DNA from 3 places in the Pseudarthrobacter sp. fls2-241-R2A-168 genome. Region 1 is predicted to be linked to each of the others. Evidence: riboswitches for the same ligand, from Rfam matches in the RefSeq annotation. Region 1 holds a riboswitch; each other region holds the start of a gene.
The links. A riboswitch is a leader RNA that binds a small molecule or an ion and turns the genes downstream of it on or off. The one in region 1 is predicted to bind S-adenosylmethionine.
Positions count from the first base shown of each region.

Region 1 (4,251 bases):
CCATCAGGAAGGTGGCCACGCCTACGAGGATGATGCTCAGCTGCAGGAGCTGCTTCCGGCCGAACTTGTCCCCGAAGTGGCCGAAGACAATGCCGCCTACAGGCCGGGCAACGAAGCCGACGGCGTACGTGACGAATGCCGCAATGATGCCGTCCAGCTCGGTTCCGGAATTGGGGAAGAACATCTTCCCGAACACCAAAGTGGCTGCTGAGGCGTACAGGAAGAACTCATACCACTCCACCACCGTTCCGGCCATGGAGGCTGCTACAACTTTTCGCAGGCCTGACGCCTTGACATCGGTTTCCCCGGACCGTTGTGCGGCGGACTTTTCCGTACTCATTAATGAACTCCTTCGGCGTCCTCTTCGACGCCACTGGGACAGGCTAAGGCGGGTACGTGTGATTTTGGCCACGCGCCGCCGGGTCCAAATGAGTATCGTCCGCCAATCCGTAGAGCTCAACGGCGAATCCTGCAGAGCCTATCTGCATTTATGCACATCCTGTGGATGGCAGGCCGGTTATGCCGAGAGGTGCACCCGGAGCTGGTCGCCCAGTTGGCCGATTTCAGTGAGGAATCCGTCGTGCCCGATAGGTGCCTCGATGAAGTGGACCTCCACGTCCCCTGGGAGCGCGCGGGCCAGTTCGAGGGACTGGGACGGGAAGTAGAGCCGGTCCGAATCCACGGCAGCCACGAAGAAGCGCGCACCGGCACGGGACAGGGTCTGCTCAAGCGGCCCGCGGCCGCGGCAGACATCGTGGCTCATCAGCGCTTCGGTAATGGCGATGTAGCTGTTGGCGTCAAACCGCTGGACCAGTTTGGTGCCCTGATGGTCCAGGTAGCTCTCCACCTGGTACCGGCCGCGCAACGCGAGCTGCTCGCCCTGGAGCGGCGATTCCGGGGCCTGGTGTGTCCGGCCGAAGCGGCCGTCCAGCTCCCCCGGTGAGCGGTACGTGATGTGGGCTATGCGCCGGGCCAGGGCCAGGCCCGCCTCCGGGAGTGGGCCGCCGTAGTAGTCGCCGCCATTGAAGTTGGCGTCCTGGCGGATGGCGAGCGTCTGCGCCTGGGCGAAGGCGATCTGCTCAGCGGTGCTCGCGGCCCCCACGGAAATCACCGCGCAGCGCTGCACGCGTTCCGGATACGTCACGGCCCATTCCAGCGCGCGGGCGCCGCCCATGGACCCGCCCAGCACCGCGAACCAGCTGCTGATACCCAGTTGGTCCGCCAGCCGGGCCTCCGCAACGGTGCTGTCCCGGAGGGTCACCAGCGGAAAACGGGAGCCCCACGGCTTGCCGTCGGGTGCCGGCGAGGACGGCCCGGTGGACCCGTAACAGCCGCCCACAATGTTGATGGAGACAACGAAGAACCGGTCGGTGTCCACCGGAGCGCCGGGGCCGGCGAGCTGCTCCCACCAGCCTTCTTCGGTGGTGTCGCCGCGGGTCACGTGCGTGCTGCCGGTGAGCGCGTGCTCGATCAGGACAGCGTTGCTGCCGTCCGCGTTGAGCGTGCCCCAAGTTTCGTAGGCCAGGGTGACATCCGGCAGGTAGCCGCCGCCTTCCAGCTTCAAATCCCCGATGGAGGCATAGCGGACAATCCCGTGTTCGGGGACGGTGGTACGGGTGACGGTAACCGTCATGGCAAGACCTCTTCTACGCGCTTGCCTGCCGTCGTCTGACCGGCAGGCCAGGTCTTCACCCGGGGCACCCCACCGCGGAAGGAGGGTTGCCGGCCAGCAAGCCGGGGCTGTCACTGGCACTCATGACCTGCATTGAGTGTACGAAACAGCCCCCGCCTGCCGCCAAGAGTGTGACTGGTTGTGACTTGCCGGCTTGCCGCCGCTGTGGCCATCGTCGGGCGCCGCTGGTGCCCGTGGTCCGGCGACGTTGGTGCCTGTGGTCAGGCGACGTTGGTGCCTGTGGTCAGGCGCCGCTGGCCTCCTTGGCCGCGCGGAAGCCGGCTTCGAGGTCAGCCAGGATGTCATCGATGTGCTCGATTCCCACGGAAAGGCGCACCAGGCCGGGCGTGACGCCCGCGACTGCCTGCTGTTCCGGCGAGAGCTGGCTGTGGGTGGTCGACGCCGGATGGATCACCAGGGAGCGGACGTCGCCGATGTTGGCAACATGGGAGTGCAGTTCCAGCGCGTCCACGAAGCGCTTGCCCGCCTCGGCCCCGCCGGCCAGGTTGAACGAGACGATGGCACCGGTCCCCTTGGGTCCGTACTTCCGGCCCCGTTCGTACCAGGGGCTGGAGGGCAGGCCCGCGTAGGCGACGGATTCGACGTCGTCCCTTCCTTCCAGCCAGCGCGCAACTTCCGTGGCATTGGCCACGTGACGTTCCACCCTCAGGCTCAATGTCTCCAGGCCCTGGGCAATGAGGAAGGCGTTGAAGGGCGACACCGCCGAACCCAGGTCGCGCAAGAGCTGGACACGGGCCTTGAGGATGTAGGAGAGGTTGGCGCCCAGTGCTCCCTCGGCGCCAAGGTCGCGGGCGTAGACCAGCCCGTTGTAGGTGGGGTCCGGAGTGTTGAAACCCGGGAACTTCTCCGGGTCTTTGCCAAAATCGAACTTCCCGGAGTCCACAATGACGCCGGCGATGGCAGAACCATGCCCGCCCAGGTACTTGGTGGCCGAGTGCACCACGATGTCCGCGCCCCATTCGAGCGGGCGGATCAGGTACGGAGTGGACAGGGTGTTGTCCACGATCAGCGGCACGCCGGCCTCATGGGCAACCTGGGACACGCCTTCAATGTCGAGGACGTCCTGCCGCGGGTTGGAAACTACTTCGCCGAAGAAGAGCTTGGTGTTGGGCTGCACCGCGTCGCGCCACTGGTCCAGGTTGTCCGGGTCCGCCACAAAGGTGACCGAGATGCCGAACTTCTTCAGGGTGTGCGCGAAGAGGTTATACGTGCCGCCGTAGAGGCTGGGGCTGGCCACGATGTGGTCCCCCGCCTCGGCGATGTTCAGGATGGCGAACGTCTCCGCGGCCTGCCCGGAGCTCAGCAGCAGTGCCCCCAGGCCGCCTTCAAGGCTGGCGATCCGCTGTTCCACGGCCTCCTGTGTGGGATTGCCAATCCTGGTATAGATGGGAGCCAGTTCGGCCAGGGCGAAGCGGTTGGCGGCACTTTCCGCGCTGGGGAACACAAAGGACGTGGTCTGGTAGATCGGGAGGGCGCGGGCGCCGGTAGCGCTGTCCGGCTCCTGGCCGACGTGGATCTGGCGGGTTTCGAAGGACCATCCGTTGGACATTTCAAGGCTCCTTTGACATGGGCCCGGCATGCTCGAAGCACTGCGGGCCGCGCTTGCAATCCGGCCTCTTGCCGGACAGCCAGGTCCTCACCCGGGGCACCCCACCGCGGTTGGAGGGTTGCCGGCCAGCGAGCCGGGGCTTGGCGCTGGCACTCATGACCTGAACCCAGTGTAGGAACACGCAGAGTACGCCCGACAGCATTGTGACGAACATGGTCCTGGACATCTTTACCGCCCTGGTGCGAATTTGTGGGGCCTGACCAGCGAAAATCCCAGTAAGGGTACCCTTAGCTGAGAGCCCGATCACAAAGTGCCAAGATGATGGCATGCGCATGGATCACGTCTCTTACGCCTGTGAACACGATGGCCTGGCGGCCACCACCGAACGTATTTCTTCTGCCCTCGGCGTCGAGGCAGTGAAGGGCGGGGTACACCCCCGGTTCGGCACCCGAAACATGATCATCCCCCTCGCCGGGCACAAATACCTCGAAGTCGTGGAGGTCCTGGACCACCCTGCTTCGGACAAGGCGCCGTTTGGACAGGCCGTGCGTGCCCGGTCTGCTGCGGGCGGCGGCTGGATGGGCTGGTGTGTCGAAGTGGACGACCTCGCCCCGTTTGAAGAGCGGCTTGGACGCTCGGCCGTCAACGGCAACCGCAAGTTTCCTGACGGCCGCGAACTGGTCTGGAAGCAGATCGGGATCCTCGGCCTGATCGCCGACCCCCAGGTTCCCTACATGCTCAAGTGGGAGGGCGATCCGTCCCTGCACCCGTCCAACGCCTACGAGAGCAACGTCAAGATGAGCTGCCTCACCATTGCCGGGTCGGCTGCACGGGTCACCGAGTGGCTGGGCGAGCCGGTGGAAAAGCCCCTCGAAGACGTAGCCGTTGATTGGGTGGCGCCGCACGGTACGCCCGGCATCCTGTCCGTCACTTTCGAAACCGCCAGCGGAGCCGTCACCATCTGACCCTCCGTCCGATGCCCGGGCCGCCCGGCCCGGGCATAGTAGTG
Region 1 covers NZ_JARVSG010000037.1:20,950-25,200, forward strand. The annotation lists gene QRN11_RS19040 (MFS transporter) at 1-340, opposite strand, end outside; gene metX (homoserine O-acetyltransferase MetX) at 518-1,633, opposite strand; SAM riboswitch class IV at 1,646-1,761, opposite strand; gene QRN11_RS19050 (bifunctional o-acetylhomoserine/o-acetylserine sulfhydrylase) at 1,917-3,242, opposite strand; SAM riboswitch class IV at 3,287-3,403, opposite strand; gene QRN11_RS19055 (VOC family protein) at 3,569-4,207, shown strand.

Region 2 (4,251 bases), on a different contig from region 1:
CGGCCGCATCGTCACAGTTGACCGCGGCCGGTACACGGCAGTGGTGGGCGAGGACTCCGGCAACGAGCGCGTGGTCATCGCCGCCCGGGCACGTGAGCTGCGCCGCAACCCGGTGGTGGCGGGCGACTTCGTCTCGCTCGTGGGAGACGTTTCCGGCGACCCCAACACCTTGGCCCGGCTGGTGAAAATCCAGGAACGTAAAACCCTCCTTCGCCGCAGCGCTGATGATACCGATCCCGTGGAACGGGCTGTCGTGGCCAATGCGGACCAACTGGTGATTGTGGTGGCCGCGGCCAACCCGGAGCCGCGCACCGGCTTCATCGACCGCGCCCTGGTGGCTGCGTACGACGCCGGGATCGAGCCGATCCTGCTGGTCACCAAGGCGGACGTCAAGGATCCGGCGGAGCTGTTGTCCAACTACACGCACCTGGACTTCCCGGTCATTATCAGCCGGACGGCGGACTCCGCGGCGTCCGGTATCGACGCCCGCTCTGATGACGGATTGTCAGCCCGGCTGGACAGTAACGCAGTGGCGGAGCTGCGGGGCTACTTGGACGGAAAAGTCACCGTAATGCTGGGGCATTCGGGCGTGGGCAAGTCAACCATGGTGAACGCACTGACGGGGGCCGAGCGAGCAACCGGCGGGGTGAACGCCGTGACGGGCCGCGGCCGCCACACGTCCTCGTCAGCCCTGGCGCTGAGGTTGTCGGACGCGCCGGCGGGCAGCTGGATCATCGACACCCCGGGCATCCGCTCCTTCGGCCTCGCCCACGTGGACCCGGACCGCATCCTGCGTTCCTTCCCGGACCTCTTCCCCGGCATTGAGGACTGCGAGCGGGGCTGCAAGCATACTGCCACAGCTGTGAACTGCGGCCTGGATGCCTGGGTGGAAGGCGGCCATGCCGGAGCCACGGGTGTTGCCCGGCTGGCCTCGCTGCGCAGGCTCCTCGGCACCGATCCCCGGATGGAGGCCCAGGAGGCCAAGGAGCTTGGCAGCGTCAACTGACAGTGCCGATCTCCCAGCAGAACCGCGCGCAGACGGTAGTTTGGAAGCATGATCCAACCCGCTTCAAGCTACAACGATGACCTGCGCCTGGCCCATGTGCTGGCCGACTCCGTGGATGACCAGACCATGGGCCGTTTCAAGGCCCTGGACCTCCAGGTGGAGACCAAGCCTGACCTGACGCCGGTCACGGACGCGGACAAGGCCGCCGAAGAAGCCATCCGCGGCCAGCTGTCCCGTTCCCGCCCGCGCGACGCCGTGCTGGGCGAGGAGTTCGGCAGCACAGGGCACGGGTCGCGCCGCTGGATTATCGATCCCATCGACGGCACCAAGAACTTTGTCCGCGGCGTCCCGGTCTGGGCCACCCTGATCGCGCTGGTGGATGAAGGCGAACCGGTGGTGGGCGTAGTCAGCGCGCCGGCCTTGGGCAAACGCTGGTGGGCGGCCAAGGGCATGGGCGCCTACATGGGCCGTTCGCTCGCCGCGGCCACCCGGCTCCGGGTATCCAATGTGTCCAAGCTTTCCGACGCTTCCCTTTCCTATTCCAGCCTGGGCGGTTGGAAGGAACGCGGCAGCCTGGAGAACTTCCTGGGCCTCACCGAGGATGTGTGGCGGACCCGGGCGTACGGCGACTTCTGGTCCTACTGCATGGTGGCCGAGGGCTCAGTGGATATCGCCTGCGAACCTGAACTGAACCTGTACGACATGGCGGCACTGGTACCGATCGTGGTGGAAGCCGGCGGGCGCTTCACATCCCTGGAAGGGGAAGACGGGCCCTTCGGCGGCAACGCCCTGGCCACCAACTCCATCCTGCACTCCGAGGTGCTCCGCAGGTTGAACCCGGAGCTGGACGACCTCCTGTAACAGCAGCATCATCGAAGAATCAGCGGCGGGCGCCTCCTTGGAGAGGTGCCCGCCGTTCTTTTCTTCGGCAAAAGAAGCTCATTCCGGCCAGGCGTAACAAAGCGCTTAACAATCGCCCCGACTTAAAACCTCCCAACCCGATGTTCTACGCTCTTAACCAGGTCACGAGTGCCAGCGCGAAACCCCGGTTTGCTGGCCGGCAACCCTCCAACCGCGGTGGGGTGCCCCGGGTGACGACCAGGCCGGTCCGGAGCGGATGCGGCAAGCGCGGATTCCCGGGAGCGGGAGTCCTTCTGAAGTGAGGTCTTTCGTGACAACTGCCACCGTCTCCCCCAATGCCACCGCCACGTTCGAAGCTGCCGGGTCTGGAACAGCCCAGGCCGGAACCACCTTTGCCCGCCGTGCCGCTGCCGGCCGGCCGCTCGCAGCCGTCACCGGCGCAGAAATCCAGGCGCCGCTGATCCACGGCGGCCACATCCGCTACGCCAACCTTGACTACGGCGCCTCGGCTCCGGCCCTCTCCGTGGTCTCGGCCTACCTGAACGAGATCCTGCCGTTCTACGCCAGCGTCCACCGGGGTGCCGGCTACGCTTCACAGATCAGCACCTCCGTCTACGAAAACGCCCGCAACATCGTCCGCGAGTTTGTGGGCGGCCGCCCGGACGACTCCGTGATCTTCACCCGGAACACCACGGATTCGCTGAACCTGCTGGCCGGCTGCCTGCCGGAAACAGACGGACGGCCCGACGGCGATGTCCTCTACCTGGACATCGAACACCACGCCAACCTGCTGCCGTGGCAGGGCGTCCCGCACCGCAGCATCGTTGCCGCCGACACCATCGCCGGCACCATCGATGCCGTCCGCGCGGAACTGGAGCAGGGCGGGGTGAGCCTGCTCGCCGTCACCGGCGCGTCCAATGTCACCGGCGAAATCCTTCCCATCCGGGCCCTGGCTGCACTGGCCCACGAACACGGCGCACGGATCGTGGTGGACGCCGCCCAGCTGGCACCGCACCGCCGCGTGAATATTGCAGCGGACGACGTCGACTACCTCGCCTTCTCCGGCCACAAGCTGTACGCACCCTTCGGCGCCGGCGTGCTGGTGGGCCGCACGGACTGGCTGGACGCCGGAACGCCGCACCTTGCCGGAGGCGGCGCCGTCAAGGAAGCAAGGCTCGACGGCGTCAGCTGGGCCACCGGCCCGGCCCGCCATGAGGGCGGCTCCCCCAACGTCCTGGGCGCCGCCACGCTGGCACGCGCAACCCAGGTGATCGCCGGGCTGGACCAGGAACAGTGGCATGCCCACGAATCGGCCATCCGGTCTTTCCTGGTGGAAGGCCTGCAGCAGATCGATGGCGTCACCGTCCACCAGATTTTCAAGGACACCAACCCGGATACGGACACCATCGGTGTGGTCAACTTCTCGGTGGAAGGCTACGACGCCGGCCTGGTGGCGGCCTACCTGTCCGCCGAACACGGCGTGGGCCTGCGCGATGGACGTTTCTGCGCCCACCCGCTGCTGAAGCGGCTGGGTCTGCCCTCCGGATCCCTGCGCGCCAGCTTCGGCGTCGGCTCCCGCCTGGAGGACGCCGAACGCCTCCTTGCCGGTATCGCGGCGCTGCGCACCAACGGGCTGGGCTGGGACTACGTGGTGGACGCCGGACGCTGGGTTCCCGCCAACGATACCCGGACCTACCCGCACTGGGCTCCCAACACCCCGGGCACCGCGGGTGCCGCTCCCTGCATCGACGACTAGGCACTTGCGGTAAATTCGGAGGATACCCAAGGGCATCAATCGAAGGAGGGCCACAGGTGGTACGGGGTGGCCCCAAACTTGATCACGGACGGCGGCGGGAGCTCGGCCAGAGCTTCCAGGACGGCGGCGGGCACTACCAGCAGGTCCGGCCGGGTTATCCGCAAGAATCCGCACAATGGCTGGTCCCCGCCGGAGCCCGCGATGCCCTCGACGCCGGGGCCGGCACCGGGAAGTTCACCGAACTCCTGCTCGGCATGGGACTGTCGGTCACCGCCGTGGACCCGTCCGAGGACATGCTCGAGCAGTTGCGCGCGCACTATCCTGACGCCACGGCTGTCCGGGCCACCGCGGAGGCGACCGGACTGCCCGCGGCAGCCTTCGACGTCGTCAGCGTTGCCCAGGCCTGGCACTGGTGTGACGCCCTCGCAGCCAGCACTGAACTGGCACGCGTCCTGCGTCCGCACGGAACCCTGGGCCTGATCTGGAACCAGCTGGACACCTCGGTTCCCTGGGTTCACCGGCTTTCGCGGATCATGCATGCCGGAGACGTTTACAAGCCGGATTTCCGGCCGCACGTAGGGCCGGAGTTCCGCGATCTTGAGGGCCACCTAACGCATTGGCAGGATCG
Region 2 covers NZ_JARVSG010000026.1:102,191-106,441, reverse strand. The annotation lists gene rsgA (ribosome small subunit-dependent GTPase A) at 1-1,006, shown strand, start outside; gene hisN (histidinol-phosphatase) at 1,055-1,867, shown strand; SAM riboswitch class IV at 2,028-2,141, shown strand; gene QRN11_RS14985 (aminotransferase class V-fold PLP-dependent enzyme) at 2,178-3,623, shown strand; gene QRN11_RS14980 (class I SAM-dependent methyltransferase) at 3,680-4,251, shown strand, end outside.
Region 2: another riboswitch for S-adenosylmethionine. It lies ahead of QRN11_RS14985 (aminotransferase class V-fold PLP-dependent enzyme); the one in region 1 lies ahead of metX (homoserine O-acetyltransferase MetX).

Region 3 (4,251 bases), on a different contig from region 1:
AGGTCCACCACGGTTCCGAAGTCCGCGTTCACCCTGGGTCCATAGACCATGCCCACCACGATGCCCGAGAAGAGGACAAAAAGCTCGGCCCCGGAAACGAAACCCACAGCTTCCTGGGTCAACAGCTGGAACAGCGACGTCATGCCCAGGTGGTTCACCACCACAAACACAATGGCCATGCCGCGCAGGAGGTCCACCCGCGAATCCCGCTTTGAAGGATCCGTGTAGCTCCAGGCAGTTGCTGTGTTGACCCTGCGGGGGACCTGCCACAACGCCACCAGGAGGATCAGCAGCGCCGCACCCACAGTCCAGGCGGCGGCGCCGGTGAGTGTGTTGGCCCGGACGTATCCGCTGCCGGCCGCAACCTGGGTCACCGGGCCGGTCACCATGGAGGACGTCTCTAGACGGTCCCGGGCGGCGGCCGCAACCGCAGGGCTTCCGGTGAGCAGCCAGTCAATGCTTGCCACCCCGGTGTCCCTGGTGCTGGTCCGCTCGTCCCAGACTACGGCCGCCGTTTTGGCGAAGTCCCTGGAGGTGGCCGTACCCAGGACCTGGTCCCACCAGCCCGCCTTGATGTCCACATCCGAGGCGCCGCCGGATGCCGGGCTGTAAAACGCAGCGGTCTGCAGGACGAACGGCTTGTCCTTCCCTGCCGCATATGTGGCGTAGAAATCTTCCCCGCCGGAGGTTGTGAGCATTTCCTGCAGTTCGTTCGGCCGCGGCACCGTGTTGACCGGCGCCCCGCCGGCAGTGTCATCGTGGAACGCGGTCAGACCCACCCAGTCCACGGCATCGTCCCCGGGATAATACGGGGCATACGCCGCGTCCGAACCGTTCCACGCATCGTCGCGGTTGCTATCGAGGAGGGCGAAACCCTCGCTGCCCGGCGCAGGAGCGTTCCGGTTCCGGACAAATGGGTAGCCCGTTCCCAGGTATGGCTCCCACACCATCGACGTACGGCCGCCGGTATCCTCAAAGGCCCCAGCGACGGCCCGGAAGGCGGACCGATAGGCGGCCGGCTGCTGGCCCCACTCCACCCAGCTGGCATTCATATCGGGGGCAAAGCGGATCAACACCTCGCCCTTGAAGTTCGCAGTCAGCTTCCGTACCTCGGCGGCAAACGATGCGGCGGCCTCGGCGGTGACCTGCTCCAGGGCGATGCTGGGCTTGACCGTCAGCATGGCGTGGGCGCCCTGCATCCCCGATTGCTCCAGGAAGCCCCTGATGTTCTCCTCCTCCGAGCCGCGGAAGGGTAGGGCGATGTCATGCCCGAAGAGCGCCGGGGATGCTCCCAGCCTGTCTGTAAAGCCAGCCGCGGTGTCCTCGCCCCATTCGAGGACTGCGCCCAGAAGCGGCTTGCCCTCGGCCGCGACGGTGTCTGCAGCACGGGCGGGCCCGGCGGGCAGTATCACTGCCAGGACGGCAATCAGCATCGCGGCAAGAAGGGCAGCTGCGGCGCGGAGAAGGGACTGTCGGGTGAGTTGCCTGCGGCGAGTTGGCAGACGGCCGTGTCCTAAAAGGTGTTGCAGTGCGGCGGCTGTTGGCGTACTGATGAGGACCCCCAAGGACTTTGCTCCGACTGCCGGGGCGGCGCCCCACAAGAACCCTATCTGCCCGGAAAGCAGCCACGGGCGCCAGGTGCCCTGAGCCGCCCGTGGTGACTCCCGCCGTCGTCCGTTCCGGGAACCGTCTGCACGTGCGCCCGAGTTGCTCCAGCAGCGCTTCGGTTACGGAACATGACGACGACGGCGGTGCGGGCCCACGTGCCAAGTGTTACGTTTTTGGGGAGTAATGAGTACCGGCGCCAAGCCCTGACTGGCCGGTCGGCAACCCTCCTTCCGCGGCGGGGTGCCTCAGGTGAATACTCGGCATATCGACCGATTCGAGCTGCAAGCGTGAGAGAAGGAGATCCGTCATGTCAGACGCCCCTGCCAACGAAGAAAAACTGGCCTACCGCCTTATCACGGGGCCTGATGACCGCTCCTTCTGCGAGCGGATTTCCGCCGCCCTGGCCGAGGGCTATGTGCTGCACGGAAGCCCCGCCGTCACGTTCAACGGCAGCACCGCCATCGTGGCGCAGGCCGTCGTACTGCCGGCAGCGATCGCTTCCGCTGATGCCGCGGTGGCCACTGCGGTGGATGAGCTTGAACTGTCAGGCGAAGACCTCGAGTTCGCAGGCGAGGGCCACGCATGAGCTACGCCGGCGACCTCACTCCCCAGGAAGCCTGGGACAAGCTACAGCAGGGTGCCATCCTGGTGGACGTCCGCACCGAGGGTGAATGGGCCCATATCGGCATCCCGGACACCAAAGCCACGGACAACGATCCCCTGTTCATCCAGTGGACCTTCCCGGGCGGAATCCCTAACCCCGACTTCATCAAGGACCTGAGCCTGCAGGCCCCCGAGGATGGCTCCACTGAACTGCTGTTCCTGTGCCGATCCGGCCAGCGGTCCATCGCTGCCGCCATCGCCGCCACACAGGCCGGCTTCACCTCCTACAACGTGCTGGAGGGCTTCGAAGGCGAGCCGGACCGCTACGGCGAACGCACCGTTAATGGCTGGAAGAACCGCGGCCTGCCAACCAACCTGGGAAAGAACTAAATGACCTTCAACGAAGACGCCCCCGGCTGGAGCCCTGACACCCAGGCCGTCCGCGGCGGACTGGACCGCACCAACTTCCAGGAAACCAGCGAGGCGGTGTTCCTGAACTCGGGCTTCGTGTATGAATCCGCCGCCGCTGCCGAGCGCGCCTTCACCGGCGAGGACGAGCGCTTTGTCTACTCCCGCTACGGCAACCCCTCTGTGGCCACCTTCCAGGAGCGGCTCCGACTCCTTGAGGGCACCGAAGCGTGCTTTGCGACCGCGTCCGGCATGTCGGCGGTTTTCACCGCCCTGGGCGCCTTGCTGGCTGCCGGCGACCGCGTGGTCGCCGCCCGCTCACTCTTTGGCTCCTGCTTTGTGATCCTCAACGAGATCCTGCCCCGGTGGGGCGTTGAGACTGTCTTTGTGGACGGCCCGGACCTCGACCAGTGGCGCGAAGCCCTGTCCCAGCCCACCACCGCCGTTTTCTTCGAATCACCGTCCAACCCCATGCAGGAGATCGTGGACATCGCCGCGGTGAGCGAACTCGCCCATGCGGCGGGTGCCACCGTGGTTGTGGACAACGTTTTTGCCACTCCGCTGCTGCAGCGCTGCGGCCAGTTGGGCGCCGACGTCATCGTCTACTCCGGGACCAAGCACATTGATGGCCAGGGCCGGGTCCTGGGCGGTGCGATTTTGGGAACGAAGGAATTCATCGAAGGTCCGGTCAAGCAGCTCATGCGCCATACCGGTCCGTCGTTGTCCGCCTTCAACGCCTGGGTCCTCACCAAGGGCCTTGAGACCATGGCCCTGCGTGTGAACCACTCCTCCGCCTCCGCGCTGCGGATCGCCGAGTGGCTGGAGCAGCAGCCTGCAGTGAGCTGGGTGAAGTACCCGCTCCTGAAGTCGCACCCGCAATACGGCCTTGCCGCCAAACAGATGAAGGCCGGCGGAACGGTGCTCACCCTCGAACTGGCACCATCGGGCGGGCGCTCCGGCAAGGAAGCCGCCTTTGCACTGCTGGACGCCTTGCGGATCATTGACATCTCCAACAACCTGGGAGATTCCAAGTCCCTGATTACGCATCCGGCCACCACCACGCACCGCGCCATGGGGCCGGAAGGCCGCGCTGCCATCGGCCTCAGTGACGGAGTTGTTCGGCTGTCCGTGGGGCTTGAGGACGTGGACGACCTGATCGGCGATTTGGAACAGGCACTGAAGCAGATTTAGTGCTGGCCGGGGCTCGGTTCGGTGCCGGGTCCGGGCACGGCTCGGGCGCTGGATTGCATTAGTGCGCCTGTGCCGGGAACCTGCGCCGTGTAGGGGGGCTCAGAAGTTCCATATAGAAAGGTGGACGACTACTTCGTCGCCTTGGCCGATCTTGGCTTTGTCCCTGATGTCCTTTTTGACGGGAAGCAGGTAGGAGCCGCTCTTTGTGTCCCGGAAGAGGGAAGTCTGCCAGGAGTGTCCACCGGTTTCGGCCGTGACCTTGATAGAGCCAAACGCTTTGCTCGCACCGGCAGTTTGAACCCGGACGTCATCTGCGACCTCGGGAGGCAGGGTCAGAAAATGCCAACCAGCCTCGCCCGGATAGAGCCAGAGTTCGGCCTTGAAGGAATACGACGGCTTCACGCGCCGAGTATGGCATTTTTCAGGCCCTGCATGAAAGGC
Region 3 covers NZ_JARVSG010000005.1:363-4,613, reverse strand. The annotation lists gene opgC (OpgC domain-containing protein) at 1-1,433, opposite strand, end outside; SAM riboswitch class IV at 1,788-1,902, shown strand; gene QRN11_RS04210 (DUF1737 domain-containing protein) at 1,916-2,194, shown strand; gene QRN11_RS04205 (rhodanese-like domain-containing protein) at 2,191-2,601, shown strand; gene QRN11_RS04200 (O-succinylhomoserine sulfhydrylase) at 2,602-3,810, shown strand; gene QRN11_RS04195 (DUF1905 domain-containing protein) at 3,910-4,212, opposite strand.
Region 3: another riboswitch for S-adenosylmethionine. It lies ahead of QRN11_RS04210 (DUF1737 domain-containing protein); the one in region 1 lies ahead of metX (homoserine O-acetyltransferase MetX).